DNA from 4 places in the Hafnia paralvei genome. Region 4 is predicted to be linked to each of the others. Evidence: predicted binding sites of a transcription regulator. Region 4 holds the regulator's gene; each other region holds the start of a gene.

Region 1 (8,177 bases), 2.2 Mb from region 4:
AACCTGATGCTCGCATCCTTGCCGTTCAAACCAACCGGAGCGCAAGAACGTGTGGTGGCTGATATCGAAGCGGATATGGCAAAACCAGTACCGATGATGCGTTTAGTTCAGGGCGATGTTGGCTCAGGTAAAACCTTAGTGGCCGCACTCGCTGCGCTGCGTACGATTGCTCATGGGAAACAGGTTGCGCTCATGGCGCCTACCGAACTGCTTGCCGAACAACATGCCAATAACTTCCGCCAGTGGTTCGAGCCTTTGGGGCTAAAAGTGGGTTGGCTTGCGGGCAAGCAAAAAGGCAAAGCACGTCAAACTCAGATGGAGGCGATCGCCAGCGGCGAAGTCGATATGATCGTCGGTACCCATGCAATTTTTCAAGATCAGGTTCAGTTCTCTGGTCTTGCATTGGTTATCATTGACGAACAGCATCGATTTGGCGTGCATCAGCGCCTTGCTCTGTGGGAGAAAGGCGAGGAGCAAGGGTTCCATCCACATCAATTGATTATGACCGCCACGCCCATTCCACGAACGTTGGCGATGACTGCCTATGCCGATCTTGATACGTCTGTCATTGATGAACTTCCACCGGGAAGAACGCCGGTAACTACCGTGGCTATTCCAGACTCACGTCGCACTGACATCATTGAGCGCGTCAAAAATGCCTGCCTTAAAGAAGGGCGACAGGCATATTGGGTATGCACTCTGATTGAAGAGTCAGAGATGTTAGAAGCTCAAGCGGCAGAAGCCACAGCAGAAGAACTCAAACTGCTACTGCCCGAAATCAAAGTCGCGCTGGTTCATGGCCGCATGAAGGCAGCAGAAAAACAAGAAGTGATGCGTGCATTCAAGGCTGGCGAAACTCAGCTTCTTGTTGCCACTACGGTTATAGAAGTCGGCGTGGACGTGCCTAACGCGAGCCTAATGATCATCGAAAACCCTGAGCGCTTAGGCTTGGCTCAGTTGCATCAGTTGCGCGGTCGTGTAGGCCGTGGTGCGGTAGCCTCTCACTGCGTACTCCTATATAAAACACCGCTTAGCCAAACGGCACAAAAGCGTTTACAGGTACTGCGCGATAGCAACGATGGTTTTGTGATTGCTCAGAGAGATTTGGAAATACGCGGGCCTGGTGAACTACTCGGTACTAAGCAGACTGGTAGCGCGGAATTCAAAGTCGCAGATTTGCTACGCGACCAAGCATTGATCCCAGAAGTACAGCGTATCGCACGCCATATACATCAAAACTATCCCAAACATGCGCAGGCGCTGATTGAGCGCTGGTTGCCAGAGCGTAGCCGCTACACCAACGCTTAAAGAGGCATCCCTCTATTTCTCCGCCATGAGAGAAGATAGAGGGATAAACCTAAATTACCCCATCACCGCAGGAAACACCGGCAGCATTAGGTATAGCTTAATCACTATCGCGTTAACGATATCGATAAAGAATGCTCCCACCATCGGCACCACCAAGAAGGCCAAATGCGAGGGACCAAAGCGATCGGTAATTGCCTGCATATTGGCAATAGCAGTTGGTGTTGCGCCTAATCCAAAACCACAATGCCCTGCAGCCAATACCGCCGCATCGTAATTTTTGCCCATAACGCGGTAAGTGACAAAAATCGCGTACAGCGCCATAACCAGCGTCTGCGCTAGCAAAATTGCCAGCATAGGCAACGCCAGTGAGGCCAGTTCCCATAGCTTCAAACTCATCAGCGCCATCGCCAAGAACAGAGATAGACTCACGTTCCCCAACACCGATACCGCACGTTCAAACACGCGATAGAAACCAATCGCATGCATGGTGTTGCTCAACACCACCCCGACAAACAGCACACATACAAACGTTGGAAGCTCAAACGAGGTGCCCCGCAGGAAGTCGGCAATAAAATGACCAGCGGTTAAGCAAATGGCGATCATTGCCAGCGTTTCAATTAATACCAGCGAAGTGATCATGCGGCCACTGTATGGCTTCTCAAACGCTGTTGGAACCTCAGTATCATCAGGCGTGCCGTTCGGCGTTGAAGAGTGTTTAACCAAATAGCGGGCCACTGGACCGCCAATTAATCCCCCCAGAACCAATCCGAAAGTCGCACAGGCCATCGCTACTTCTGTCGCATTTTCAAATCCGTAGCGCTCACTGAAGACCTTACTCCATGCCGCACCGGTACCATGACCGCCGGATAGCGTGATTGACCCAGCTAATAGTCCCATCAACGGGTCGAGCCCCAACATTTTAGCCATACCGATACCAATCGCGTTTTGTACCAGTAGCAATCCCACAACGACAAAAATGAAAATACTAAGCGCCTTGCCACCTTTTCTGAGACTCGCCAGATTAGCGTTAAGACCAATCGTGGCAAAGAATGCCAGCATTAAAGGGTCTTTAAGCGACATGTCAAAACTGACCTCAAAGCCCATGGTCTGTTTTAACAAGAGAAACCCCAGAGCGACCAGCAAACCACCGGCAACAGGTTCTGGGATAGTATATTTCGTTAAGAAGGGGATTTTCTGTACCATTTGGCGCCCAAGAAGTAGCACCAGGGTCGCCGCGACAAGCGTACCGTAAACGTCCAGATGAATCATTTGATCACTCCATGTAATAATTATTTTAATTTCAAATAGTTATAGTTTTCTCACCGTTATAAAAAAATGATAAGCGATTAATTAGAAAGCAAAACCTAACGTTAGGGCAAGTTTCTTTAGCAAAAAATGCGATGTAAAAGTGTCCCTATTTTTAGGTAACTTTACACGCAACCGATTGCTTTTGTGACCGCTATCATTAAAATGCGTGCATTGTTGCTTCCGGAATATGGATTATGACCACGCCATCCACTGAGTTCGACCAAGTTCACTCTTCAACGGCGAAGCCTGCTACCACCACAGCGCCTGTCAAAAGTGAGCTAATTTATCGTCTCGAAGATCGTCCACCTCTTCCACAAACCCTTTTTGCTGCGTGCCAACATCTGCTGGCAATGTTTGTCGCCGTTATTACTCCCGCCTTACTGATTTGTCAGGCTTTAGGATTACCAGCACAAGATACTCAGCACATTATCAGCATGTCTCTGTTTGCATCGGGTTTAGCATCCATTCTGCAAATTAAAACCTGGGGACCTGTTGGTTCAGGTCTACTATCGATTCAGGGCACCAGCTTTAACTTTGTTAGCCCGCTGATTATGGGAGGCATGGCTTTAAAAAATGGTGGTGCCGATATTCCAACCATGATGGCAACGCTGTTTGGTACGCTAATGTTAGCGTCCTGCACCGAAATCATTCTGTCTCGCTTCCTGCATTTGGCACGCCGCATCATCACGCCGCTGGTTTCCGGTGTGGTCGTGATGATCATTGGTCTATCGTTAATTCAGGTAGGGCTAGTTTCCATCGGTGGTGGATACGGGGCGATGAACGATCACACCTTCGGGGCGCCGAGTAACTTGATGCTGGCAGGTTCCGTACTGGTTGTCATTATTTTGCTTAACCGCCAACGAAATCCTTATCTGCGCGTTTCTTCGCTGGTGATTGCAATGGCCGTGGGCTACGCACTGGCGTGGGCGACAGGTATGCTGCCAGACACTGGCAATATGGAAAAAACCACTTCGCTGCTGATGGTGCCAACACCGCTGTATTATGGATTGGGCATTGATTGGAATCTGTTGATTCCCCTGATGTTGGTCTTTATGGTTACCTCACTGGAAACCATTGGTGATATCACTGCCACCTCAGATGTGTCCGAGCAACCCGTATCTGGCCCACTGTATATGAAACGTCTCAAAGGCGGTGTATTAGCTAACGGCCTGAACTCGATGCTATCTGCGGTATTTAACACCTTTCCAAACTCGTGCTTTGGTCAAAACAACGGCGTCATTCAACTCACCGGCGTCGCCAGCCGCTATGTTGGTTTTGTGGTTGCACTGATGCTCATTGTGCTAGGCCTATTCCCTGCAGTAGCTGGTTTCGTTCAGCATATCCCTGAACCTGTACTGGGCGGAGCAACCATTGTCATGTTCGGTACTATTGCGGCTTCAGGGGTGCGTATCGTCTCACGTGAGCCGCTTAACCGTCGCGCTATCATGATTATGGCGCTATCGCTGGCCGTTGGTCTTGGCGTTTCTCAGCAGCCGCTGATCTTACAATTTGCGCCTGATTGGATGAAAACCCTGCTGTCCTCTGGAATTGCTGCCGGCGGCATCACCGCGATCGTCCTAAACCTCGTTTTCCCGCACGAAGACTAGCGACGTCATAGCAGTGAAGGAAAGGTCGGATGTATCTGCATTCGGCCTTTTTTATTGCTGTTTACATTTCATCCCTTGAGCCATCCGGTTTAATACGGCATAAACTAAAGTACCTTTGGCCTGAAGGACTAATGCCGTGAAATTTATTGGAAAAATACTATTAACCCTGCTCGCTATCATCATAGCGTTGGTTATTGTGGCTTATGTCATAGCCCAAACGACATGGGGAGCGCGCCAGATCAGCGCTTGGGTAAACGAAAACACCCAGTACCGTCTATCGTTGGGAAAAATACATCACGATATCCGCGAACCATCGGAGGTGATATTAAATAACGTCACCTTAGCCACCGACGGTCAGCCACCATTCTTGCGTGCAGAGAAAGTCAGTTTGTCGCTAGGCATACGCCAGTTCACTGACCCCAAACATTTCGACAGCGTAACGCTGGAAAATGGTTCTCTGTCTCTCTCAGCGCCACCAAAAGCCTTACTGCCGATTCAGGCTGAAAGCCTTCGCCTAGCTAACATGCAGTTACAGCAAAATGATTCCCAGCAGAAACTGAATGCCTCACAGGTGAATGGCTATATCTCACCTTGGCAACCAACGGCAGGACAGATTCTGGGCAATAATAATCAGTTCCAGTTCAGTGCGGGTAAGGTATTGATTAATGACGTCCCAGCGCAAAATGTACTGCTACAGGGCAGCTTCAAACAAGGTCTGCTGACAATCAATAGAGCAGGTGCTGATATCGCACAGGGGCAGATGACTAGCGACGGCGTGCGCAAAGCCGATGGCAGTTGGCAGATCAATAACCTGCGCCTAGGTAATATTCACTGGCAGACCAATAAATCCATAGACGCATTCTTTGCACCACTCGAGCAACTGCCGACAGTGACCTTCGGCAAAGTTAGCGTCACCGATGCCAAACTAGAAGGGGCTGGCTGGGCACTCAGCGATCTAGACGCCGAACTGGACGGTATTACATGGAGCAAAGGAGATTGGCAGAGTGAAAAAGGCACTATAGCCTTTAATGCTAACGACATTGTGGTGGGCAATGTGCATTTTGTTGAGCCTATCTTCAGTGCCGACCTCTCAAACGCAGGCGTTGCAATTCGTCAGTTAAGTACCCGTTGGGAAGGTAGCCTGCTGCGCGCAAGCGGCAATTGGCATCGCAATGACAAACGCTTAACCATCGATGATATGACCATTGTGGGCTTGGAGTACACTCTGCCTCAAAATTGGCGGGAGATTTGGCAGACACCACTGCCAGCATGGTTGAACGATGTCATAGTGACCAAATTTTCTGGTAGCCGAAACCTGCTTGTTGATATTAATCCAGAATTCCCTTTCCAAATCACCGCACTTGATGGATTTGGCAGCAATATTCGCTTAGTACACAATCGCCTTTTAGGCCTGTGGGATGGACAGGCAACGTTCAACGCCAGCGGAGCAACCTTCAACAAAGTTGATCTCCAACGCCTTTCTATAACGCTAAATGCCAACGATCAGCAGATCGCCGTGAGCGAACTCAGCGCGCTGTCACAAAAGGGAATACTGGAGGCTAGCGCGTCGCTCAATCAGACTGGACGTCAGCTAACGCTGGATCTGAAGGGACAAGCGGTTCCAGCTAATCAATTGGTTGAATGGGGTTGGCCTGCTCTCCCGTTAAGCGGGGACGTCAATATGCAGTTAGAGCTGCAAGGCGTACTCACCGGTGAAGCACCGCTGAAACCAAGCGTGAACGCAACGTTGAATGTGCAAAGCGCAAGTGGACAACAGCTCACACAGAAAATGGTGAATGGCGTAGTCAATTAATATGCTAGCCCTCCCTACATAAGGGAGGGCTTCATAACTATTTATTCTTTTATCTTCAAGGTGTTAACTACACCTTTAGCGATACTTGCTGCTTCTTGCTGATTTTCGCCTGGCAGGGCGACCTGCATGGTCATTAGTTGATCGCCTGCTTTGGCCAGTACGATGCTGGAATAGGAGACTTGGCCTTTCGCCGTTTGCACACTATTCACTTCTTGGGCTGGCTGCCCGCTGACTTCAATACTCTTATCAGAAAGCACATTCAGGCTGGGATCGCGCGCTTTCTGTTGCTCTACCAAGCGCCCACTCAGCGTACTCAGGCTGTCAGAAGGTAGCGGAGCCATAATTACAATTACTGCCTGCTGCCCACTCTTATTCGCATAAACGTGCATACTGTTTGACTGAGAGCCTAATTTACCGCTCTGATCGGTCAACCCTGCTGGCAGAGTAAAAGTCACTTTCCCGTCAAGTAGGCTAATATTTTCTCCCGCGGGTACGCTAGCTTCTGCCGAGGTAGAGCCTTTAGCTGCAGAGTTGGCGCTGTCGGTTGATTGACCGTCACAGGCAGCAAGCCCTGCTACTAACAATCCCACTCCCACAAACTTCACTAAATTACGCATGGTAATTCCTTATATTGTCCTAACGTCTCGATTGACCAATAAACGTATCGCACCTTATCAGTGCATTAAATGCAAGTAACATATTGTAGCTTCGCTACTTATTATTGGTTCCGTGCGTTAAGCATTTCACCAGTCGTACTCGGTTGTCGGCTAGATTCTCAGCCTGCTCCAAAGCAGTTAATTGATAGCCATTTTTTATTAGCATAATCAGCATAGCGGGAAAACAGTTTCTCGTTTTCACTTCGATATACTGATACCCATGATTTAAAGCCCAATTTTCCTGTGTATGCAATAGGACTTGGGCTATTCCGTCACGACGATAGTCAGGCAACACGCCGCCTAACCAACTATAGAAAGTGGTGTCATTCAGAGCATAACCCAACTTAAAACCGACAGGTTTTTCCTCTTTATAAGCAACAAGAGCACAAGTTTCTTTATTATTCAGTCGGTTAATTAGGTCTTGTCGGTTATGCAGTGCGGAAAATTCTGGCAACAAACTATAGAGGAAATGAATCTCTTCAATGTTGGAGTGCTTGACGGTAATTGCGGGCATGACATCCCCCGGGGCAGGGATATCAGAGTATACGATACCGAGCAAAAGTACTCGGCATCGTAAGAAGGTATTAATTTAACTGTGGTTGCGGTTCAGAACGATGCGTAGACAAATATTTCAGTACCACGTTGAGCATCACACCGTACATTGGCAAGAAGAAAACTAAACTGATCAGCAGCTTAAATGTGTAATCCACCAATGCAATTTCTACCCAATTGGCCGCCATGAACGGATCGGTACTGTGATAAAAAGCAATAAAGAAGAACGCCAGCGTGTCACTAATATTGCCAAATAGCGTCGATGCCGTTGGTGCAACCCACCATGCACTGCGCTGACGTAGACGGTTAAATACGTGCACATCAAGAATTTGCCCCAGCACATAGGCCATAAAGCTAGCAACAGCGATACGCGCAACCATCACATTAAATGAGCTCAGCGCAGCAAAACCTTGCCACTCTCCTTGGAAAAATAGTGCCGATATGCAGTAAGAAATCAGCAATGCAGGAGCCATCACCGCCAGAATAATTCGGCGAGCCAAAGGCGCACCAAATACACGGACGGTTAAGTCAGTCGCAAGGAAAATAAACGGGAATGTGAATGCGCCCCACGTGGTGTGGAAGCCGAAAATTGAGATCGGCAGTTGCACCAGATAGTTACTGGAAGTAATGATCAGAACATGAAACACCGAAAGCCAACAAAGGGCTTTCATCCGCTGTTGCGGAGTAAAATCAAACATATTTTAGCCTTTTTGGAGATTGGGGTGAGGGAACCCAAGAAAAATAAGTGCATACGAGATGCGGCAGGCATGATACCGCGATAATTTTCATGCGCAATGGTTAATTTTAACGCAAACGTTCACGTCTATTGCAGACTATTTCGCAACAGGTAAACTAGGGCTGTTTTAAACTTCACGACGCCGCAGCCCTTTATTAATACGATTGCGCATCTTTAACATTGAGTAGCGCTCATCG
Region 2 (8,177 bases), 910 kb from region 4:
GCCGTATCTAGCTGCAGCTGTTGAGTTTTAATACCTTTGTCGTTAAGGCTTTTCACCACGTAAGTGGTACGTGCTTCGGCATCTGGATGACCCGGTTCACCTTTGAGCAATACGAATTGGATTTCACCGTCTTTATTCAAATCCCAGTTTGGATTGGCCTTCCAATGTTTAGCAATCAGCTCACCCTGAATGATGCCGGACTCTTTGGAGTCAGTCCCAACGTAGTAAGCTTTATCGTAGCTATCCAATGCCTTGCGAGAAGGTTCTTTGTTGAAGAAAACGACCGGAACATCGTTGGCTCGAGCTTTATCAATAATCGTTGGTGCAGCGGCTGGGTCAACAAGGTTAATCGCAAGCCCCTTCACGCCGCGAGCCATCAAGACGTCAACCTGATCGTTTTGTTTTGACTGATCATTTTGTGAGTCATTCATCAGCAATTTAACGCTAGGATCGGCCTTAGCATCGTTTTCCAGCGCCTTACGTACCACGGACATAAAGTTGTCGTCATACTTATAGATCGTCACACCAAGATTGGTGGTTGCTGCCTGTGCCGCGACGCCAAACATCATGCTGGCCGCCAAAGTTGCTAAGGTAAACGTCTTCTTATTCATGTGAAGCTCCGATTGGATGTAGGGTAATTCAGCACGGATGTCCGATTTTTCAGACGCCCTTTGGGTTATCGCTTCTTTATCATTTCTTTTTCGGTTCCACTGTCGCTGCGGCAATAAAACAGATCCCCACGCGAACCTAAAAACAAAACATATTTTTTACATTTAGAATAATCCTCACGCACTAGGTTTGACGCCCGAAAAACCTAGAGCATTAGGGCGGTTTACACGTATGGCAGGTCTCTGTGACAGTGAAAACGCCACAAGAATAGACACGATTATGTTAATTATCTGTGAATGAACTCACAGATTGAAAACGGTTACATGGTGCAATCTGCTGACAAAGTGAGCTATGCCACAATTATCGAGAACCCACGCTCCAACGTTGTACCAGCGTCGGCATAAAACAGTGCCCTTCAGGGGAAAGTGGCGTTTGGTGCACGGATTTCAGCGCCAGCTCAGTTGCCAAAGTTGCCATAGAAACAATAGGATAGCGTATCGTAGTCAATTTGGGGCTGGTGTAACGCGCGATAGGAATATCATCAAATCCGATGATAGAGAACTGCTCGGGGATGGAGATGCCGTTTTCTTTCAGCACCGCCAATGCGCCAGCGGCCATAGCGTCGTTATAGGCAAAAACCGCGCTGAGCTGCTGGTTGCGCCCCAACAACTCAACCATCGCCGCTTCTCCGCCCTGTAAATCGGGCGAAGCATAGGCATACCACGCTTTGCTACCCTCAATTCCCGCGGAATGTAGAGCTATTTCATAGCCCTTCTTCCGCATTCTTTGATCTTCAATATCATGATTAGAACCTAAAAAACCGATGCGACGATGGCCTTTATCCAGCAACAGTTGAGTCGCCATTTGTCCACCGGCCTGATTGTTGAGCCCTACACAGCGGTGCTCATAGCCTGGCACAATCCGATTAATCAGCACCATACCCGGCACCTGATGCATAAAGGCCACGAGCTCTTCATCAGACAACATTTTCGCGTGGACAATCAATGCATTGCACCGTTGGCGGATCAGCATTTCTATGGCCTTACGCTCTTTGTCAGCATCGTGATAGCTGTTAGCAATCAGCAAGTTTTTACGCTCGCGCTGCGCGACCTCATCCACACCTTTGACTAACGCGCCAAAAAACGGATCAGAGACATCCATCACCACAACACCGAGCATATCGCTGCTCTGGGTTGCTAACGCCTGAGCATTGGCATTCGGCCGATAGCCCAACTCGGCCACCGCACTCTGCACAACCGCTTTGGTTTCAGCCGTCGTGATGGCCGTATTATTCAAGACACGCGAAACCGTCGCGACCGATACTCCGGCCAGCCGCGCAACGTCACGAATAGTAATCATGCCTGACGCTCGTTGCGGAAAAGAGAAAAGAGAAAAGCAAAACAGAATGGTGCAGGACGAAGAATAGCGTTCATAGAGATCCCTGAGTCGAAAGCACGCACATAGTGTGACAGCGCTATGCTACTCAGTTTTTCATCATCGCTGCGTGAAATATGTCACAGGAAAGAAAACGTTTTCATACATTTCATTAACCTTTCCTGTGTGCCACGCTTTTTGAGGTATCTCTAAAGGTTATTTTGCTGAACAGAGCGTGAGCCCAGCACGGTAAGCTTGCGCCACAGCCATTCAACCGGCCCTTGTTTGAAATGACTTAGCCAGAATAGCGAGAACAGAATATTAATTAGCCATACTGCAGGCACCACCCAGAGCAATGTACTTCTCGACCACTGATTGAACATCCCAAGGTGATAAAACAATGTGGTACACAACAAGGTTTGTAGCAGATAGTTACTCAGTGCCATACGTCCGACCTGACGCAGAGCATAGGCCATTTTCAAACGAGAGAGTTGCGGCCAAAATCCATAAATCAGCGATACATAGCCTATCATCATCAGTGGCGCCGCAAGTTCACTGGGGACCTGAAGCAAATAGCCACTAACATGATATTCCCAATCATTAAGCCACTGCGCCAGCGTTGTGGGGATTTGAATACATAACCCCACCAGCAGTGACCACAATGCCATGCGGCGATAATGCCGCTGACTGAAATTACCGCTCAACCAACCACTGCGCATCAATGCTGCGCCCGTTAACATCAGACCGGCAAGCTGCCAACCATATTGCACCGCTAACGCCATTAGGTTTGCGCTAAGCAAGTCACTGCGATTACGCCAAGCTTCCCATCCGCCGTGAACTTTCCAAATCTCTTCATATTGAATCGCCGCGTAGCCGGGCAGCCAAAATGAGCTCGGCTCAGGTCCGGCAACTAGCCCAAGCAACAGCAATAATCCTAGCCCTATGGCATACAACACCAAACCCGTACGCAACAACTGCAATGTGGAACCCGCATCACGGATCATGCGCCAACTGATTAAACCAATGAGCCCGTAAGCAAGCAAAATATCGCCATCCCAAAAGAAAATGGCATGAACTAAGCCAAACAAAACCAGCCAAGATAAACGAGCTCGCAGCCATTGTTTTCCTTTCGGCATCAGCAGCTGTAGCCCCGCGCCGAACAGAAACGCAAACATAGCTAAAAATTTGCCCTGCACAAAAATGTGCAATATGCCCCACGTTAAGGTGTCTGCACCGTCAGGTAATCCGTTATAGGCTGGGTTGAGATAAGCGGCCTTCGGTAAACCAAAGCCGGTGATATTCATCAAAAGAATAAAAAGAATCGCCAACCCACGCGCAAAATCTAGCGTGCCAATACGCGATTTAAGCTGCGTAGGTTTCACCACCGCATCGGGCTCAGAGGCTTGCAAACGCTGCAACATAGCGGCGATCCCTATAAAGAGTGTTCATCTCAGACAAAAACGCCGGCACATGGCCGGCGCTGTATCACTTCGGGTCACGGATTCATTTACCCGTGATGACGTACCGCACGCAAAAATTCCTGACGCGTGTTCTGGCTGGACTTAAACAGTCCACCTAGCGATGTCGTGGTTGTCGCGCTAGTCGCATCTCTGACTCCACGAGCTTTCACACAATAATGCGTTGCATCAATTGATACCGCAACATTATTGGTACCCAACAGCGTTTGCAAGGCAACCAGAATCTGCTGAGTTAAACGCTCTTGTACCTGTGGGCGTTGAGCGAAAAACTGGACGATACGATTGATTTTGGACAGACCAATAACGCAATCTTTCGGGATATACGCCACGGTAGCCTTACCATCAATAGTCACAAAGTGGTGTTCGCAGGTACTGGTCAGTGTGATATCACGCACCGTGACCATTTCATCCACTTTCATCTTATTTTCGATAACGGTAATCTTCGGGAAATTCGCATAATCGAGGCCGGAGAAAATCTCATCTACGTACATTTTTGCAATACGATGTGGCGTCTCTGCCAAACTGTCGTCCGTTAAATCCAGATTGAGCAACTGCATGATTTCCGTCATGTGCTCTTTGATACGCTGCTTGCGCGTTTCACGATCTAACACTTCGCCCCGTAGCGGGGTCTCCAGACCACGAGCTTCTAACGCCGCATGAACCTGAGCTGCTTCTTTGCTTAGCAATGACATCAATTTTCTCCTGCAGGTGATCTTAATTCTGAGCACTACGTGATGTAGATCAAGTTCAGAATTTTGCCAACACTTTAGTGGAGAGTGAAAGCTTTATCCAGTGATACTCTTTCAGGACTACATGAAAAACTGTCATTTAGTTAAGACTCGACCCGCTCTGTTTTCGCACTGAGCGCGGGTTGCACGCGGAAAACCAAACCTCCAGCAACGATTAAACCTATTGCAGCAATATATAATGCTGGCTCTAAGCGATGCGTGAGCGATGTTGATAATGCGGACAGCATTGGACCAACGAGCTGCCCCACCGCATAGCCTGTCGTGAGTAATCCCGCCATGTAGCGAATATGCGCCGGCGCCAGTTCACGCCCATATTGCAGTGAAAGTTGTACCACACACAGAAAACCACCGCCGGTGAGCAGCGCCCCGAGAACCAAGCCACTCACGCCGGGAACGGTCTCGCTGAATACGATACCGAGCGCCTGGATCCACAGCACGATCGCCAAACGCTGCTGGGTCAATAGCCAGCGACGCGTCAGGATACCCAAGCCAATCCCTACGACCGCCGAAAAACCAAATACCGGCCAGACAAACTGGGCAAACAGGCTCGCAGGAAAACGCGCATGTGCCATCTGCGATAAAAAAGTGGCAGGCAAAATATAACCAAACCCGGCCAAACTATAGCTCCAGACCAAGCGTTTCAGTGCGGGCGTTAACACCAGTGGCTCAGCGGGCACATCGGGGCGATGTAGCTCTCCCGCTTTAGGCAGAAAACGCGCCACCGCAGCGATCAGCACCAGAGCCAAAACACCATAGACTAGCCATGCCTGCGCCGCATCGAGGTGAAGTGCGCTGATGGCGACGGATAATATTCCACTGATAAAAATTCCCGCCCCCGGCCCAGCAAACACCGCAGCGGCTAAATTAGGTTTACCAAAATGCGCCAAGCGTTCATTGGTCCATGCGGCAACTAGCACCATCGCCCAACCGCTGGCCCAACCAATCGCAAAGCGGATTAAACTGTGCCACCAAAAACCACTCACACAGGCCGACAAGAGCGTTAACACAACAGCTCCCCATAGCCCAAGCTGTAAACGTCGCTCTACGCTGCGGCTAGCGCGCATAGCATCAAAGGCACCCGCTAAGTATCCCAGATAATTAAGTGCAGCAACCAATCCGGCGCCGGTCAAAGAAAACTGATGCTCGGCAATCATCAATGGGACCTGAGGCGTAAAGGCAAAGCGCCCTATCCCCATTGCAACAACCAAGGCTAAAAAGCCACTTAACGCGATACGCACTGCCATTGCAGGATCTCCCTCTCTCACTTATCCAAGCCAGAGATTTGTTAAATAAATTATTGTTGTGATATTGCCTTGCCAAATGACTCACAAAAAGTGAATAATGATAACCAAGTTATTCACGATATGAGAACGACAATGGATCTTACTCAACTTCGCATGTTTTGTAGCGTAGCTGAAACTGGCTCGGTTGCTCGCGCAGCAGAGTTACTTCATCGCGTTCCCTCTAATCTCACCACCCGCCTACGCCAGCTAGAGCAAGAGCTAGGCACGGATTTGTTCATCCGTGAAAAACAGCGTTTACGCCTTTCACCGATGGGACACAACTTTCTCAACTATGCCAAACGCATTTTGGCACTGAGCGACGAAGCCATGAGCATTACCCATGCCGGTGAACCCGCAGGTAACTTTGCGCTGGGCTCTATGGAGAGCACCGCCGCCACACGGCTCCCCGCATTACTTGCGGCCTATCATCAAAACTTTCCTCAGGTTGCCCTTTCACTGGTTACAGGTACGTCAGGCGAAATTATCGAAAAAGTACGTGCGGGTACCTTATCTGCAGGATTGGCTGATGGACCGATCAATCATGATGAACTCAACGGGTGCATTGCTTTTCGCGAAGAAATGGTGGTGATTTCGAGCTTGGAGCATCCGCCGATTACCCGTGCGAAGGACGTTGCAGATGAGACGCTGTTCGCCTTTCGCCCTAGCTGCTCATACCGACTCCGCTTTGAGTCTTGGTTTCAGCAGGATGGTGCCGTTCCCGGAGCCATCATGGAAATTCAGTCATATCATGCAATGTTAGCCTGCGCCGCCAGCGGTGCCGGTATCGCGATGATCCCACGCTCGGTGCTCTCACTGCTGCCCGGCCACGAACGTGTCGCCGTTCATACATTGCCAGATAGCATTGCACAAACGGCTACGCGGCTAATTTGGCGCCGTGACGCGTTCAGCCCTAACGTTCGCGAGCTTAAGATGCAAATCATTGAGCAAGAGCGCATTCAAGAAAGCGTTGAAGAAAAAAATGAATCTGAACACGCCGAAGTAACCGTGTCAGAACCCACTATCGTCTTACATCAAGAAGAACCAGGAGCACACCATGCAAATGATTAAAACTCGCGCTGCCGTCGCTTGGGGGCCAAATCAGCCACTGACTATCGAAGAAGTTGATTTGATGCCACCTCAAAAAGGCGAAGTGCTGGTGCGCATTGTCGCGAGCGGCGTGTGCCATACCGATGCCTATACCCTGTCAGGAAAAGATCCTGAAGGCGTATTTCCGGCCATACTGGGCCATGAAGGAGCAGGCATTGTCGAAGCCATCGGTGAAGGCGTCACCAGCGTGGCAGTGGGGGATCATGTCATTCCGCTGTACACGCCGGAGTGCGGTAAATGTAAATTCTGTCTATCTGGTAAAACCAATCTGTGCCAAGCCATTCGTGAAACACAGGGTAAAGGTTTGATGCCGGATGGCACGACTCGCTTCTCCAAAAACGGTAAACCTATTTTCCACTATATGGGCACCTCTACCTTCTCGGAATACACGGTTTTACCTGAAATCTCTTTGGCAAAAATCAGCAAAGAAGCCCCACTGGAAGAAGTCTGCCTGCTAGGCTGTGGCGTCACCACTGGAATGGGTGCCGTAGTCAACACCGCTAAAGTGAAAACCGGTGATAGCGTAGCCGTCTTCGGTTTAGGCGGCATTGGTCTATCGGCCATTATCGGTGCCAAAATGGCCGGTGCGGGACGCATCATCGGTGTTGATATCAACACCGATAAATTCGAACTGGCGAAGAAGTTAGGGGCGACTGACGTTATCAACCCCAAAGACTACGACAAGCCAATCCAGCAGGTTATTGTTGAATTAACCGACGGCGGCGTCGATTTCTCCTTTGAGTGTATCGGCAACGTTGACGTCATGCGTTCTGCACTCGAGTGCTGTCATAAAGGCTGGGGAGAATCGGTGATTATCGGTGTGGCAGGCGCGGGAGAAGAAATCTCTACCCGTCCATTCCAACTGGTGACGGGCCGCGTATGGCGAGGCTCTGCTTTCGGTGGTGTAAAAGGACGTACTCAGCTACCGGGCATCGTACAGCGTTATATGGATGGTGAATTCGCCCTCAATGACTTCATTACGCACACCATGAGCTTGGATGAGATCAATGATGCTTTCGATCTGATGCATGAAGGTAAATCCATTCGTACCGTCATTCATTTTGACCGCTAGAAGCAGTGAATAGCTAAGAGCCGTTTTAGCCATAATAATTGGGGTTGCGCTTGTACTAAGGCAGCTCCAAGTATCAAGGATAAGGAGAACGCCGTGGATTCGCTTGAACTACTGGAAGAACATCGCCTGTTTAATGGCTGGCAGCAGCGTTATCGACATGCTTCTGACGCACTGAACTGCTTGATGACATTTAGTATTTATTTACCGCCTACCGCTGACGATGCTCCACCACCGGTGCTGTACTGGCTGTCAGGCCTCACTTGTAATGACGAAAACTTCTCTACCAAAGCGGGCGCTCAGCGGATTGCCTCTGAGCTAGGCCTAGCCTTAGTGATCCCTGACACCAGCCCGCGCGGCAACGAGGTGCCTAACGATGTGAGCTACGATCTCGGACAGGGAGCTGGCTTTTATCTGAATGCTACCCAGTCGCCGTGGAATAGCCACTATCGTATGGATGATTACATAACACAGGAATTGCCTGAGCTAATTCGTAATCACTTCAACG
Region 3 (8,177 bases), 1.3 Mb from region 4:
CATGTTTGCTGGCCCTGCCGATGCGATACAGCGTTTTACTCAGTATTTGACACCGCAGTTGAAAGCCGATCAGAAGCTGTTCGGGCTGGAGGAGTCTGGCGGAACATTAGGCAAATCGTTACAGCGTTCGCAGCAGTTCCTTTTACTGTCTGCGCTGCTGACTTTATTACTCGCAGTAGCGGCGGTGACGGTGGCAATGAATCACTATTGCCGCAGCCGCTATGAACTGGTGGCGATCCTAAAAACATTGGGAGCCGGACGCAAAACGTTGCTACGTTTGATTGCAGGGCAATGGCTAGCGTTGCTGCTGGTTTCTGGGGGCGCCGGGAGTGTGCTGGGATTATTATTTGAAAGCCTGCTCATTCGCCTGCTTGCGCCAGTGTTACCTGCGGAGCTTCCCGCGGCTAGCGGTTGGCCTTGGGTTTGGGCGCTAGGTGGCATGGCGCTGATTTCATTGATTGTCGGGCTAAGACCCTACCGTCAACTGATGGCAACTCAGCCTTTACGCGTGTTGCGTAGCGATGCATTTCGTGTGGTGTGGCCGCTGCGCTATTACCTGCCGATTACCGCGTTGATATTAGTGGCGGGGTTAGTTGCTCTGGTTGGATTAAGCACCCTGCTGTGGTCGTTGTTGCTGGGAATGTTGGCGTTAGCCCTGTTGCTAAGCGTGGTCGGCTGGGGGGGATTAATACTGCTACGTCGTCTGACATTGACAAATCTGGCGCTGCGGCTGGCGGTAAACCGGCTATTGCGCCAGCCAGCGGCAACTATCAGCCAATTGGCGGCATTTTCGCTGTCGTTTATGTTATTGGCTCTGCTGCTGGTACTGCGTGGCGATCTGCTCGATCGTTGGCAACAACAGCTGCCGCCGGATAGCCCAAATTATTTCTTACTGAATATGACGGAACAGCAGGTTCCACAGGTGAGGACGTTCCTTGGTCAGCATCAAGTGGAGGCTCGGACGTTTTATCCGGTGGTGCGGGTACGGCTGACGGAAATTAATGGTCAGCAGGCGACGAAGCTGATTGCGGAAGATGCGCCGGGCGGCGAAGCCGTCAATCGTGAGCTCAATCTGACATGGCAAGCTGATTTGCCTGAACATAATCCATTAACGGCGGGATATTGGCCTCCTAACGTTGGAGAGGTATCGATAGAGCAGGGGATTGCAGAGCGCCTTGGTTTAGGTCTAGGTGATGAGGTGAGCTTCAGCGGTGATACCCAGAGCTTCAGTGCGAAAATAACCAGTTTGCGTAAAGTGGATTGGGAAAGCCTGCGGCCGAACTTTTATTTTATCTTCCCTCCGCATGCGCTAGATAACCAACCTCAAACATGGTTGACCAGCTTTCGCTATACCGGTGATGAACGCCTGCTGACTCAGTTGAATCGTCAATTCCCTACGTTGAGTTTGTTGGATATTGGTGCGATTTTGCAGCAAGCAGGGCAGGTATTGCAGCAGGTGAGTCGTGCATTAGAGGTGATGGTGATTTTGGTGATTATCTGCGGTGTATTGTTGCTGATGGCGCAGGTTCAGGTCGGCATGCAGCAGCGGCGTCAGGAGCTAACGGTTTATCGCACGCTCGGTGCTGGTATGCGCTTATTACGCCGCACATTATGGAGTGAGTTTGCATTACTCGGGTTAGTTTCCGGTATTGCGGCGGCGGCGGGGGCTGAAGCCGCGCTTTGGCTGTTACAGCGGCAGGTATTTGATTTTCCATGGGAACCAAACTATTTAATGTGGTTCTTGGTTCCAATCAGTGGCGCGATCTTGCTTTCTCTGTGCGGAGGTTTTTTAGGTTCGCGCTTGTTAAAGCGTTAATTAAATACTCATCGTGACGAGCATGCCTTCTCGGGTGCTCATTTTTATTATAGAAATTTACTTCATGTACTTAATTAATATTGTTTAATGAATGAGTTTAGGTGTTTAATTGATTTATTGAATGTTATTATTGATTATATTCTAAATAATTGCATGTCATCTAATTCAGTCGTACTATAATTTTAAGGAATTGCACGTGAAGATATGGATGCGTTTGCTGATTTATTAAAGGGATATTATGTATGGATAGGGTTGGCATAGAAAATGAGTCTGTAAAAATAAATCGGTTTACAATTTTTTCATTTGCGATTTTAACCGCTCTTTTCATTTTTTTCCGACAATACGGCTATTTGCGAATGCCTGCTTTAGAGGCTCTATTTCCAGTATCAACCTCGGTCATTCTGGTTCTGCATGGGTTGCTGGCGTTGTTCATGCTGATGAAGTTTAACTTTGAGCGAAATCACTTATATCTGGTAGTTCTGGCATTTGTTTATGGTGTTTCATCTATCTATCTGGTTAGTAAACTTCTCAGTTATCCAGGTGTTGTTTTTACTGAAGGTGGGCTTGGAACGAATGCCAATGATATGGCTATCTATTTCATATTCCGTAGCGCGACGATGGCAATATTGATTCTATTTTCATTATTGGTTTATCGCCTTCGTCATAAATCCTTTATTAATATTTATTTAGTCGTTGGTTGCTGTTTATTTTTAACCTCGCTTTCATTTTTGTTAGCTTACTTTGTTTCAAGTCACAGTGAAGTATTAGCATTATCCATCGTAGATGAAAAACATCTTACCTATGATAACTTTTGGAGCAGTGCTATAGGGTTATACTTGGTTGTTTTATGGGGTGTTACGTCCTCTTCGGTGATTTTTTTTGCGGGTGCTAGAAGTGGGTTTTGGGCGAGTTTAAGCCTGAGCTGTATTGCTTTTCTTGGTAGTACGTTGTTGCTTAGCGGCAGCAACTATTTAGCTTCTTTAGCTTGGTACGGCGCTCATCTGTTTGAGGTGCTCGCGACTTTTATTGTTATGCTGGCGTTTCTGTTCGATATATTTAAGCTATACCAAAAAGCACGCCGCGATTATCAAATCTCTTACAATAATTCTATTCGAGATCCCATGACTCGGTTATACAACCGCAGCTATTACTACGATGTGTTAATTCAGCGGATGAAGACGGTTTCAGAGCAAGAACCGATAACGTTACTGGTTGCTGATATCGATCACTTTAAACGGGTAAATGACGTCTACGGCCATGTGACCGGTGACAGAGTGATCCAATATGTTGCTAAAACATTAGAATACTCAATTCGTAAAACCGATATTGCTGCGCGTATTGGTGGGGAGGAATTCTCTATCATGTTGAATGGTATTGGGCGGGCAGATGCTGTGCTTTTAGCTGATAGGATCCGAATGAGTATTAGCGACCACATGAATTCGCCATTTGCTCAAGATGTCCCAGATAAAGTCACGATAAGCATTGGCGTCTATACCGTGACAGATAATGCACTTGGCGCTGAACAATGTGTCGCATATGCTGATGCGGCAATGTATCAGGCTAAACAGGAAGGGCGAGATCGCGTGGTGTTATATTCCGCTAGAGCTTCTGAGCTCATGGGGGATAAAAATAAGGGGACGCTAGAGCCTGCCCATGTTTGATCATTTTATTACTGGCAAAATGCGGAGCGCTAAGGCTCCGCTTTTTTGTGCCTAGAATGCTAATTTCTCCTGTGCCCAAACTAGCCCGCTTTGATATTCGCTAGGGAGATGGGACGAGATTGCTTGTAATGTTTCCGCAAGAAGCACGGGATCGCGATCGTTAAGGTTAAGGTGCCCAACTTTACGCCCCGCGCGTACCTCTTTGTCGTACCAGTGGAGGTGGATGAGTGGCCATGCTAACCAGTCATAGTTCAGTTCGGTGCCGATCAGATTAATCATGACTGACGGTGTACTGACCACGGGAGTCGGTAGCGGTAAGTCGAGAATGGCACGCAGATGCAGCTCAAACTGGCTGATTGATGCGCCATTTTGTGTCCAATGCCCACTGTTATGCACTCGCGGAGCCAGTTCGTTAATCAACAGGCTATCATCGACAATGAAACATTCCATGGCCATGACGCCGACGTAATTAAGCGCGTTCATGATCGCGCTGAGCATCAGCTCTGCTTGCTGCTGCAACTGTGGATTAGGCTGTGGCAATGCAACGCTGGTACGTAAGATACCCTCTTCATGCAGGTTATGTGTCAGAGGATAAAATACGCAGCGACCATCGCGAGCGCGAGCGCCAACCAGAGAAACCTCTCCAGAGAAGTTGATGCCTTGCTCGACGATGCATTCGCCGTAGGCATCGGCAGGTAGCTGTGCTTCATCGCCGGGACGAATGCGCCACTGTCCTCGCCCGTCATAGCCACCGGTACGACGTTTCACTATGGCAAACTGACCGATATTGCTGAATATGGTCGGCCATTCACCGGCGCTGGACAACAACTGCCACGGCGCCGTCGCGAGTGTTAACTCGTCAAGCAGCTGCTTTTGCGTTAAACGGTCGGCCAAACGCGGGAAAATATCGCGGTTCACAAAACCGTTATGGCGAGCTAATTCACGCGTTAATGGCGTTTCAGGCCAACGCTCTATTTCTGCGGTAATGACGCCTTGCTGCCAAGGAACCGCTTCAGGATCAACATCTAGACCCACCGGGAAAACGGTGATACCCAGCGGCTCACCGGCCTGACGTAGCATTCGTCCAAGCTGTCCATTACCTAAGACGCAAACGGGTTTCATGCTTCCTCCCGTGGGTCAGGATGAGCCAGTACTTCGTCGGTTTGTGCCTGACGCCATGCCGCCATGCGGCGCGCTAGCATAGGATCATGCAGCGCTAGAATTTGTGCGGCCAGTAAACCGGCATTTGCCGCACCGGCTTTGCCAATCGCTAGTGTGCCCACCGGAATTCCACGCGGCATCTGTACGATGGAATAGAGACTGTCTACGCCGCTTAGCGCTGCGCTTTGTACCGGAACACCAAGCACGGGAACCAACGTCTTAGCGGCAAGCATGCCCGGTAGATGAGCCGCACCACCGGCACCGGCGATAATCACATCGAAACCTTGTTCGGATGCCTGCTCGGCAAAGCTAAATAGCTTATCGGGAGTACGGTGCGCGGAAACCACCTCCACATGGAACTTAACATCAAGCTGGGTCAAAACTTCGGCGGCAAACTGCATGGTGGCCCAATCGCTTTTGGAACCCATAACGATGGCAATTTTTGCCCCTGACGGGTTAGCCGGAACAACGTTGGCTGGCATTGATGGCAAGCTCCTGTTTAACTTACTGACTTTGGCAACTCAGTACTCACTGAGCAGGTAAAGAGGTGCGAAGTATATCACGTGTTTTGGGTGACGAAAACGGTTGCGTCAGCGTGGCGATGGGAACAATTTTGATAGCCGAGTGAGGTTTCATTCCCTCTCTCATTCGATATAAGACTGATTTATACTGTATGGGCTGGTAATATACCGCCACATAGTCCAGACCTTAAAAAGTCTGCGGTCAATAAGCATTCGGCCGGTATGAACCGTTGCTCGCTTTCATCAGTTCACACTTCATCAGAGTAAAAAGAAACATGTCTGTCAAAATTTTGGCCTCTTCAATTACGAGCCTAGACACATTTAGCCGCGATCCGGAGACGGCGTTAAAATCTGGCGATCGCGGGGTGATCACCGTGCTTGATAACAACATGCCGATTTTTTACGCTGTTACGCCGGAAAGAATGGCCGAGCTGTTAGCCTTTGAAGAGGCTGCTAGCCGGGCCAACTCAGACGTCGTTTTGGAGGAGTGTCTATTCAGTGATGAAGCAGTGGCTCCCACGGCAGCCAATATTCCAACACCATTGGGTAAATTTGTGATGTATCCCGGCTGGCAGCCAGATACGGATTTTTTGCGTATGGCGGCTATGTGGGGCTGTATCCTTACCGCTCCTGTCACGCCCACTGAGTTAGCATCCTTTGTGGCTTATTGGCAGGCGGAAGGGAAAGCCTTCCACCATGTGCAATGGCAGCAAAAACTGGCGCGCAGCATACAGCAAAATCGCATGAGTAACGGTGGCCAGCCAAAACGCGATATCAATGACATAGGCGAACAAGACTATTCCATCCCTAAAGGTTTTAGAGGTTAATGATGAAAGATGCCGCTAGCATGAACCTGATGCAGAGATTGAAAAAAATGATGCCTGCTCATGTTTCACCTAAGTTCACCAATGCTGAAGAGTGGCGTATTTGGCAGGAAGAAGAGGGGCGTAAGCGCTCCGAAGCAATTTCACGCGAAAATCAGGCGATGAAAATGCAGCGCGTTTTTAAACGCTCAGGTATTCGTCCTTTGCATATGAACTGCTCGTTCGATAATTACCGAGTCGAGTGTGAAGGTCAACGCATCGCGCTAGAACGTGCTCGCCAGTATGCCGCAGAGTTTGATGGCAATATTGCTAGCTTTGTGTTTTCTGGCAAACCCGGCACAGGAAAAAATCATTTGGCTGCTGCGATTGGCAACGATCTGATTCTGCGTAATAAATCGGTGTTGATTGTTACCGTGGCGGATTTGATGTCGAGTATGAAAGGAACATTCAGCGGTAATAGTGACACCACTGAAGAACGCTTGCTGGAAGATCTTAGCGCGGTAGATTTGTTGGTGATTGATGAGATTGGGGTACAGACTGAATCGCGCTATGAAAAAGTGATTATCAACCAAATTGTCGATCGCCGCTCTTCATCTAAACGCCCAACCGGTATGCTCTCTAACCTGAATGTTCAGAGCATGAATACGCTGTTGGGGGAACGCGTGATGGATCGAATGAGTTTAGGCAACAGCCTGTGGGTTAATTTCGATTGGGAAAGCTATCGTAGCCGCGTGGTTGGTAACGAATACTAAGCATAGGCGCGTAGCCACGCTGCGCGCTTAGAATGGAAATTCAATCAGTTCAATGCCTTCGGGCGTAACGCTTATCATCGACCCTTGATAATGCCATGCGCCCAACACCGCGCGTTTCGCCAGCTTGCCGTTTGGCATGTCAACGTTGTGAATTGCGGGGCGGTGTGTATGTCCATGAATCAGCCACTCGGCCTGATTTCTCTCTAACGCTTCTATAACAGCCTGCTGATTGACGTCCATGATAGCCTCTGACTTACCATCGTTGGTCATCTGGCTGCGATCGCGCATTTTAGCCGCGATATTTAAGCGGGTGCGTAGTGGCAACCACGAAAATAGTTTTTGAATAAACGGGTTATTCACTTTTCGACGATAGCATTGGTAATCCACATCGTCAGTACACAGGGTGTCACCGTGCATAATAAGAATGGGGTGTTCATATAGCGACAGCCGTTTTTCCTGCGGTAATAATGTCATTCCGCACTCTTGAGCGAAGCGCTTTCCAATCAGAAAGTCACGGTTACCGTGGATGAAATAACAGGGAACGCCTGAATTGGTAAGATCGTGCAATGCAGAGCTGATTTCACGATGCAGCGGCTGCGGATCGTCGTCGCCAATCCAGTATTCGAAAAAATCGCCGAGAATATATAACGCATCAGCCTGATAGGCTTCACGTTGTAAAAAACGAAGAAAACCGGCGGTGATCGCCGGTTCCTGTTCGCTAAGATGCAAATCTGCAATAAATAGCGTGCGCATCAGAAAACGATTACTCGCTAACAGTGACGCTTTTGATGATCACGTCTTCACGTGGAACATCTTGGTGCATGCCGCTACGGCCAGTAGAAACCGCTTTGATTTTGTCTACAACGTCCAAGCCTTCAACCACTTCAGCGAAAACGGCATAGCCCCAGCCGTCTGGGCGTTCTGAACGGAAGTTCAGGAAGTCGTTATCAACCACGTTGATGAAGAACTGTGCTGTGGCTGAATGTGGATCGTTGGTACGAGCCATCGCCAGTGTGCCACGTGTGTTTTTCAGACCGTTATTGGCTTCGTTTTTGATCGGAGCTTTAGTTTCTTTCTGTTTCATGCCAGGTTCAAAGCCGCCGCCCTGAATCATGAAACTATTGATAACACGGTGGAAAATAGTGTTGTCGTAGAAACCTTCACGGCAATATTCCAGGAAGTTGGCAACGGTAGCCGGTGCTTTGTCGTCAAAAGTTTTGATGACGATGTCACCGTGGTTGGTGTGGAAAGTAACCATAACAATAATCCTGTTTTTTTGATGTTTAGGACGAAAGAAAGCGATTGTAGCCGATGCGCCGCGGGCTGACATCCTTTTGTCGCAGTTAGCCGCTCGCCTTTCTTTGCGGTACGTCACTACGATAACGGAAAATGCCCCCAGCCTGCAAAATTCCCTGAAAAGCCAAAACCAGAGAGAACACAAG
Region 4 (8,177 bases):
AACACTTCATTTTCACGTTGAGCCTTTTGTTGGCTCCGTACTGGTTCCTGAAGCTTTGGCATTCAACGGTATTGATCCGGAAAACCCATTGCGCGGTGCGGTCAGCGAATACGAAGCCTTACACGCCATCTTCAAAGCCGTACGTAAAGGCATTAAAGAACACGACTGTAATCGTGCCGTCATTGTGGCGCACAATGCCCACTTTGATCACTCGTTTGTGATGGCCGCGGCTGAGCGCGTTGGCTTAAAACGCAACCCTTTCCATCCGTTCGCCACTTTCGATACTGCCGCGCTGAGCGGGCTAGTATTAGGTCAAACCGTGCTGGCTAAGGCCTGCATTGCCGCCAATATCCCATTTGACAGCACCCAAGCACACTCCGCGCTCTACGATACAGAACAGACGGCAACGCTGTTTTGTGAATTGGTAAACCGCTGGAAACGTATGGGTGGATGGCCTCTGCCCGCCAATGCGGAAGAAAGCGCTGAATAAAGATTAATAGCTCGCTATCTAGCGGGCTTTTCCTCTAATTTAGTTGTCTATACAACCCTTGAGCTATGCCCTCCCACTCCGGCTAATTCTTGTTTTTGTCGTGTTAATGCGAAAAAAATGTTATTAAACGTGTTTTATAATTTTTAGAACTCTGGGACATTGACGTCTATGAACGCTGTTGTTGTCGCCGTCACGGTGATGCTTTTACTGAGTTTAATGCGGGTGAACGTGGTTATCGCGTTAATCTTTGCGGCTATTACCGGTGGTCTGGTTGGCGGACTCACTCTTGAAACGACCCTAACTACTTTTAGCGGTGGTCTCGGTGGTGGCGCTGAAATTGCACTAAGTTACGCGATGCTAGGGACTTTCGCCGTTGCTATCTCCCGTTCGGGTATCACCGATATATTGGCTCAGAAAGTCATTGCCCGAATGGGGCATCAGCCAAGCGCCAGTAAACTATTTTGGTTTAAGTACGGTTTGCTGCTGATTATTTCTCTCATCGCTATTTCGTCGCAAAACCTGATCCCCATTCACATCGCATTTATCCCGATCTTGATCCCCCCTTTGCTCCACGTGTTTTCACGCATGAATCTCGATCGCCGTGCGGTGGCCTGCGTGCTGACCTTTGGTTTAATAACGCCTTATATGGTATTGCCCATCGGCTTTGGCGGCATCTTCCTGAACAATATTCTGTTAAAGAATTTGAACGGCAACGGCCTAAACGTGACAGCGTCACAAGTTCCTCACGCGATGCTGCTACCGGGATTAGGCATGGTTGTTGGGCTGCTGATAGCCGTATTTTTCAGTTATCGTAAACCACGCCGCTACAGCGAGCGCAAAATTCTTGCTGCAGAACCAGAGCACAAAAGCGTAAAAACACGTCACTTGTGGGTGGCCGGTCTAGCGATACTCGCAGCATTAGGTGTTCAGTTGGCGACCAACTCCATCGTGCTCGGCGCACTGGTGGGGTTCATGGTCTTTATCGCGGGTGGCGTCATTCATTGGAAAGAAACTCAGGATGTTTTCACCCGCGGTGTACATATGATGGCGATGATTGGCTTTATTATGATCACCGCATCAGGATTCGCCGCAGTGATTAAAGCCACCGGCAGCGTTGAAACGCTGGTTGTTTCGATTGAGAGCGTGATCGGTAATAATCGCGGTTTAGCGGCCTTTTTAATGCTATTCGTCGGACTGATCATCACCATGGGGATTGGCTCTTCATTCTCGACGGTGCCAATTATCGCCGCAATTTATGTTCCATTGTGTATCGCTTTTGGTTTTTCACCGATGGCGACAATTGCCATTGTCGGCGTAGCCGGTGCACTTGGCGATGCAGGTTCCCCCGCCTCAGACTCAACGCTCGGCCCCACTTCGGGCTTAAATATGGATGGTCAGCACGATCACATTTGGGATTCGGTTGTACCTACATTCTTGCACTATAACCTACCCTTGCTAGCCTTCGGCTGGATCGCTGCAATGACGCTGTAAGCTGCACCCAAAATAACAAAGGCGCCCTAAGGCGCCTTTGTTTTATGCGACAACAATATCACTATTGCTGTTCTTCCTGAGCGGGATGCTTCGCCGCAGTTTCTTTAATCAACTGCTGCAATTCACCGGCGCGGTACATTTCGATAATGATGTCACAGCCGCCCACCAGCTCACCTTCGACCCACAATTGTGGGAAGGTTGGCCAGTTAGCATATTTTGGCAATTCGGAGCGAATATCAGGATTTTGCAAAATATCGACATAGGCAAAACGCTCGCCGCACGCAGACAATGCCTGAACGGCCTGAGCAGAAAAACCACAGCTCGGCAATTTTGGCGAACCTTTCATGTATAAAATAATTGGGTTTTCAGCTAGTTGGCGCTGAATTTTTTCAATAGTGGTCATTGTCATTTTGTTTTACTTCCTCTAACCAGTGTTATGCAGACAGCATGCAAGTGCATATCAAATTATTGTACTGGATTGTACGCAGCGACGCTCTTAGAAAAAAACGCCATCTTTTATAGGGGTATTTCTGAGGTGTTTCGATCCCTTATCGCTTAAGCTCAGTTTAATCTAAAAACGTGCTATGCTATATCCGTTTGGTTCGTGTTTAGATTTACAGCAGAATTTGTTCAAAACAGCATCCGATTTAACTCTTGTAACATTTAGTCACAAAGAGAATATAAATAGCGGAAATGAATGCTGTTCTGTTCCTGTTGTTTATTTAATACTGTTTGCCATGTTTTTTTCTTGGGACAAAGCCTGGAACCTACCAATGCGTCTATATATCGCACTCTTTGTTCTGCTGTTTACTCAGCTATTTGCTAATGCCGCCAATGCCTCTCCGGGGCATAAAGTCGTTGCCGATCAGCGAAAGTCGCACACGACCAGTAGCGAAGCCGCCGATCGTAAAAAGCGAAAGCCTGCGGCTAGCAAAAAAGAAAAAACGCCAACGACTTCTACCGCTAAAAACAAAAAGAGCAGCGATAAAACAGTCGCGAGTAAAAAACAAAACGCTAAAAAAGAGTCGGCCTCGCAGAATAGCGCTTTAGCCAGCAAATTTGCCCGCAATCGTGAAGTTGCTCGTAATAAAGCCAACAGCAAGAAAATTGATAAAGCGGTATTAGCCTCTCTATCTAAGCCAAATAAAAAATCTGCTGAGAAAAAGGCAAGCGCCAGAACCGCAACGCTTGCGCATGTCAGCAATAAAAAGAGCTATGGTCGTCAACGCGGCAAACTAAACAGCAAAAATGAATTGGCTAAGCTCGCGCTAAATCAGAATAATGTTGAGATCGTTGATGGCAAGCCAATCCGTTTGAGTCCACAGCATAAAAAGCGCTACCAGAATGCTAAACAGACCGCGATGAACAAGCTGATGAATCAGGTTGGCAAACCCTACCGCTGGGGAGGCTCATCACCTAGCACCGGGTTCGATTGCAGCGGTTTAGTCTACTATGCCTATCAAGATTTGCTGAGTATCAAAATCCCACGCACAGCTAACGAGATGTATCATCTGCGCGATGCAGCTCCGGTGAAGAAAACTGAGTTACAAAAAGGCGATTTAGTCTTCTTCCGCATTAACAACCGTGGCGCTGCCGATCATGTGGGTGTCTATATGGGTGAAGGTAAATTCATCCAGTCACCGCGCACTGGTGAACAAATTCGTATCAGCTATCTGGATAACGATTATTGGCAGGGTCACTATGTGGGTGCTCGCCGTGTCATGACGCCCAAAACAATTCGTTAGATATGCCAAGCAACAGGGATTTATTCATATAACGGATAATCCCTGTAATTTCCCCTCTCCTTTCTCAATATCCTTCCTTAGTACCTTGATGTCTCGCAGTGTTACTGATGGACAATTCATCAATTGATAACCAAAAAGCAAAATTTAGCCTGTTATTAGACTCAAAACTTGCTAAAATCGATCCCCATAACAAGAGCACAACAAGATCGTTTCAAATTTAAAAACCCGCACACTGACGTTAACGTTAGTGTGATGCGTGAAACATAAAACACTTGCGTGTAACTGTTTCATCGCAAAATAGATCAATAATAGGAGAGAGCAATGTCTTTTGAATTACCTACATTACCATACGAAAAAAACGCACTCGAGCCGCACATCTCCGCAGAAACTCTGGAATACCATTACGGTAAGCATCACAACACCTACGTGGTAAACCTAAACAACCTGATCAAAGGCACCGAGTTTGAAGGTAAATCACTGGAAGAGATCATCAAGACCTCTACTGGCGGTATCTTTAACAACGCCGCTCAGGTTTGGAACCATACCTTCTACTGGCACTGCCTGTCTCCAAAAGGCGGCAACGCACCTACTGGCGCAGTAGCAGACGCCATTAACAAAGCCTTTGGTTCTTTCGAAGCCTTCAAAGAAGAACTGACTAAATCTGCCGTGGGTAACTTTGGTTCTGGCTGGACGTGGCTGGTTAAAAAAGCGGACGGTTCTTTAGCTATCGTTAATACCTCAAACGCAGCAACCCCATTGACCAGCGGCGACAAACCACTGCTGACCGTGGACGTTTGGGAACACGCTTACTACATCGATTACCGCAATGCGCGTCCTAAATATCTGGAGAACTTCTGGGCTCTGGTAAACTGGGAATTCGTCGCTAAAAACTTGGCATAAGTTTTTAACGTACGTATATAAGAAAGGCGGTCGATTGACCGCCTTTTGTTTTAGTCATGTTAATAACTAAAGATTCCAACACGTCTTTAAATCAGTGCAGCGCTGCTACAAAGCTAAAGATAACAATAACTGCCAAAGCAGCAACCGTCGTCATTAGGGAATATTTCAGATCGGTTTCCATGTGCTCATCTCCCGCATTTCGTTATCAGATCAATTTTTATTATACATAAACACTTGCAGAAAGTGTGTGAAATCATTTTTACATACATCAAATGAGATCACACGCAGAAAATCATTCTATTATTCTTTCTCTTATCCCCTAATTTTGACTTCCCCTTTTGCATTTTATAGGCCAAAATTTACGGTTTACTGCTACGTATCAGCTTTCATAACGAAAAAGAATAGGCTGGCACTCGAAGTCTCTGCATATTCATTTATTTTATGTGCTTTCATTCGGTGTAATTTTAGATGTACGTAAGCAAACGATTAACACAATAGCTATGTTTTGATTACATAAGCTTAGGAGTCATCTGTTTCATGGCAACGATTAAAGATGTGGCAAAACGCGCGGGCGTTTCCACCACGACTGTGTCTCATGTCATTAATAAAACGCGCTTTGTCGCCGAAGAGACCAAAGCCGCGGTATGGGAGGCAATTAAAGAGCTGCACTATTCTCCCAGTGCCGTCGCCCGTAGCCTGAAAGTTAACCACACTAAATCGATCGGTTTACTGGCCACCTCCAGTGAAGCGCCCTATTTTGCTGAGGTCATCGAAGCCGTAGAGAACGCCTGCTACAGCCAAGGCTATACCCTAATTCTGTGCAATTCGCATAACAATCCAGAAAAGCAAAAAGCCTATCTCGCCATGTTGGCACAAAAGCGTGTTGATGGCCTGCTGGTGATGTGCTCTGAGTATCCAGAGAACCTACTACAGACGCTAGAAGACTACCGCAATATTCCGATGGTCGTTATGGATTGGGGAACGCAGCGCAGCGACTTTACCGATGCGATTCAAGATAACGCCTTCGAAGGGGGCTATTTAGCGGGCCGTTATTTGATTGAACGCGGCCATCGTGACATTGGTGCCATTACCGGACAGCTGTCGCGCAATACCGGCGGTGGACGCCTGCGGGGCTTCCTGAAAGCGCTACAAGAGGCCAATATCCCAACGCGCGATGAGTGGATGGTTGAAGGTGACTTTGAACCCGAGTCTGGATACAAAGCTATGCACCAAATCCTCTCGCAAAAGCATCGACCGACAGCCGTTTTTGTGGGTGGAGACATCATGGCCATGGGCGCCATCTGCGCCGCAGATGAAATGGGGTTGCGCGTCCCACAAGATATTTCGGTGATCGGGTATGATAACGTACGTAACGCACGTTACTTCACTCCGGCATTAACCACTATTCATCAGCCGAAAGAGCGTCTAGGTGCGATGGCCTTTGATATGCTGCTTGATCGTATCGTGAGCAAACGCGAAGATTCTCAGACTATCGAAGTGCACCCTAAATTGGTAGAGCGTCGTTCAGTAGCCGATGGCCCTTATCTGGACTATCGCCGCTAAGCGATGAAGAACGGCTGCTCCTGTCTCGCGCTGTTCCCTCTTGTGCTGATACTTGCTGGTGCGCTGCCGATTGCGGCGGCGCTACTGGTTATGCTTCAACCCCTTTCAGATACTTTTTCCCTTAGCCATTTTCTTGCGTCGTGGCACCTGTTGCTACAATGGCCAGGTATATTGCAATCCATCACGCTGAGCATATTCAGTGGTTTTGCCGCCACGCTAATATCACTATGGCTAGCTCTGGCGTTATGTGGGCAGGTCATTCTCAGACAGAATAGTCATATCGCGCGGGTTATCTCCACTGCTATTCTCGCTATACCGCACATTGCTTTAGCGACCGGATTGATCCTGCTGTTGTCCCCATCGGGCTGGTTGCTAAGGGTCATTTCCCCCACGCTTACCGGATACTCTCGCCCACCTGATTGGCTGATAATCAACGATCCTTATGCACTTTCATTGACGTTGCTATTAGCGGTGAAAGAAACGCCTTTCCTGTTTTTAATGGCGCTGAATATCGCCGGACGTATTGATGTTCGACGACAAATACAGTCAGGTGTGGCGCTAGGCTATCCTTCAACTCGCGTCTGGTGGCTGTTGTTAGTGCCACAGATTCTGCGCGGCCTGCGGTTGCCCGTCTTCTGCGTGTTGGCATTTGGCTTATCCGTGGTGGATATCGCTATTTTACTTGGACCACAGCAGCCCACAACGCTATCCCTACAGATTTGGCAATGGATGACCGATCCGGCACTGACGCATCAAGTATTGGCGACCAGCGGAACGTTGCTCCTGCTTGGGATCACGCTTTTTAGTTTTGTCCTCTGGCTGATGATTGAAAGGGCCTGGCTGCGCTATTGCCGCAACGCGCACGGTCAAAGACGCTATAAACGTCATATGACGCTACGGCCTCTATGGATCGTTGGCATACTGCTGACGCTGGGTTCGTATAGCGTTTTGTTTATCTGGTCGATTGCTTGGCGATGGCCGTTCCCTGCTGCCTTACCACTGCAATGGACATTCGATTATTGGCTCAGCAGCCTAAGCCAACTCGGTACCCCCATCATCAATAGCCTGCTCATCGCTGGCATCGCCAATCTCTGTAGTCTGATTCTCTGTGTAGGCTTTCTTGAATGGCAATTCTTACGCCATAAAATCACGGGATTATGGCTGCTACTCACACCTCTTTTGCTACCGCAAATCAGTCTGATTTTTGGTTTACAACATTTAGCGGCTTGGTTCGACGTGATTGGCCTGCTGCCCAGCGTGATTTTCGCCCATGCGCTGTTTATTACGCCTTACTACTTCCTCAGTCTGAGCGGCACATGGCAGGCTTTTGATCGTAGACTCCTTTATACGGCCCAATCACTAGGGAAAACCCCGTGGTCGTGCTTCTGGCATATTAAAATTCCACTATTGAGTAAACCGCTGGCGATATCCGTCGCCCTAGGCTTTGCTGTCAGTATCGGCCTTTATCTGCCGACTCTGGGGTTCGGGGCTGGTCGTTTCCCTACTTTAGCGACCGAAACGGTGGCCTACGCCAGCGGAATCGATCGCCGCATGGCCGCCGTTGCAGCTCTGTGGCAAACCTTTCTGCCACTGCTCGGCTACGGGTTAGCACTGTTTATCCCCGTCACATTCTCAAGGAGTAAGCAGCAATGAGCACGTTGACTCTCGAACAGTTTCAAGTCTATTTACATGATGTGCCGCTAACGCCTGAACTCAACGTGAGTGTGGCCGGCGGAGAAACGCTTACGCTAATGGGGCCGAGCGGGTGTGGAAAATCAAGCTTGCTGTTAGCGCTTGCAGGACATGCACATGCTCCGATTTCACGACGAGGAAAAGTGAAAATTAATGGGCAAGATGTGACACACCTTCCAGCCCATCAACGCAAAGTCGGTCTGCTATTTCAAGATGACTTATTATTTCCTCATCTCAACGTAGAGCAAAATCTGTTATTCGCGTTGCCTGATGATGTTGCTCGGACAGAACGCCAC

The links. The regulator PurR, encoded in region 4, represses purine synthesis genes. The targets are predictions, from matches to a motif close to CANGCAAACGTTTGCNTG.
Region 1: the regulator PurR is predicted to act here: its motif matches at 2,742-2,759, upstream of K9N75_RS00170 (nucleobase:cation symporter-2 family protein).
Region 2: the regulator PurR is predicted to act here: its motif matches at 2,131-2,148, upstream of galS (HTH-type transcriptional regulator GalS).
Region 3: the regulator PurR is predicted to act here: its motif matches at 5,213-5,230, upstream of purE (5-(carboxyamino)imidazole ribonucleotide mutase).

The regions. Positions count from the first base shown of each region.
Region 1 is NZ_CP083737.1:30,530-38,706, reverse strand. Features, by position in the region: gene recG (ATP-dependent DNA helicase RecG) at 1-1,308, shown strand, start outside; gene gltS (sodium/glutamate symporter) at 1,363-2,577, opposite strand; gene K9N75_RS00170 (nucleobase:cation symporter-2 family protein) at 2,811-4,223, shown strand; gene K9N75_RS00165 (AsmA family protein) at 4,360-6,036, shown strand; gene K9N75_RS00160 (DcrB family lipoprotein) at 6,078-6,653, opposite strand; gene K9N75_RS00155 (GNAT family N-acetyltransferase) at 6,748-7,206, opposite strand; gene K9N75_RS00150 (7-cyano-7-deazaguanine/7-aminomethyl-7-deazaguanine transporter) at 7,277-7,942, opposite strand.
Region 2 is NZ_CP083737.1:1,610,752-1,618,928, reverse strand. Features, by position in the region: gene mglB (galactose/glucose ABC transporter substrate-binding protein MglB) at 1-611, opposite strand, end outside; gene galS (HTH-type transcriptional regulator GalS) at 970-1,968, opposite strand; gene yeiB (DUF418 domain-containing protein YeiB) at 2,193-3,404, opposite strand; gene folE (GTP cyclohydrolase I FolE) at 3,491-4,153, opposite strand; gene K9N75_RS07620 (YbfB/YjiJ family MFS transporter) at 4,294-5,454, opposite strand; gene ptrR (putrescine utilization regulator PtrR) at 5,587-6,561, shown strand; gene K9N75_RS07610 (S-(hydroxymethyl)glutathione dehydrogenase/class III alcohol dehydrogenase) at 6,548-7,672, shown strand; gene fghA (S-formylglutathione hydrolase) at 7,766-8,177, shown strand, end outside.
Region 3 is NZ_CP083737.1:1,240,916-1,249,092, forward strand. Features, by position in the region: gene ybbP (putative ABC transporter permease subunit YbbP) at 1-1,816, shown strand, start outside; gene K9N75_RS05660 (sensor domain-containing diguanylate cyclase) at 2,059-3,477, shown strand; gene purK (5-(carboxyamino)imidazole ribonucleotide synthase) at 3,529-4,599, opposite strand; gene purE (5-(carboxyamino)imidazole ribonucleotide mutase) at 4,596-5,120, opposite strand; gene dnaT (primosomal protein DnaT) at 5,435-5,986, shown strand; gene dnaC (replicative helicase loader DnaC) at 6,007-6,735, shown strand; gene K9N75_RS05685 (UDP-2,3-diacylglucosamine diphosphatase) at 6,763-7,488, opposite strand; gene ppiB (peptidylprolyl isomerase B) at 7,499-7,993, opposite strand.
Region 4 is NZ_CP083737.1:2,523,277-2,531,453, forward strand. Features, by position in the region: gene rnt (ribonuclease T) at 1-490, shown strand, start outside; gene K9N75_RS11965 (Na+/H+ antiporter family protein) at 659-1,981, shown strand; gene K9N75_RS11970 (Grx4 family monothiol glutaredoxin) at 2,043-2,384, opposite strand; gene K9N75_RS11975 (C40 family peptidase) at 2,755-3,726, shown strand; gene sodB (superoxide dismutase [Fe]) at 4,048-4,626, shown strand; gene cydH (cytochrome bd-I oxidase subunit CydH) at 4,718-4,807, opposite strand; gene purR (HTH-type transcriptional repressor PurR) at 5,164-6,189, shown strand; gene K9N75_RS11995 (ABC transporter permease) at 6,193-7,842, shown strand; gene K9N75_RS12000 (ATP-binding cassette domain-containing protein) at 7,839-8,177, shown strand, end outside.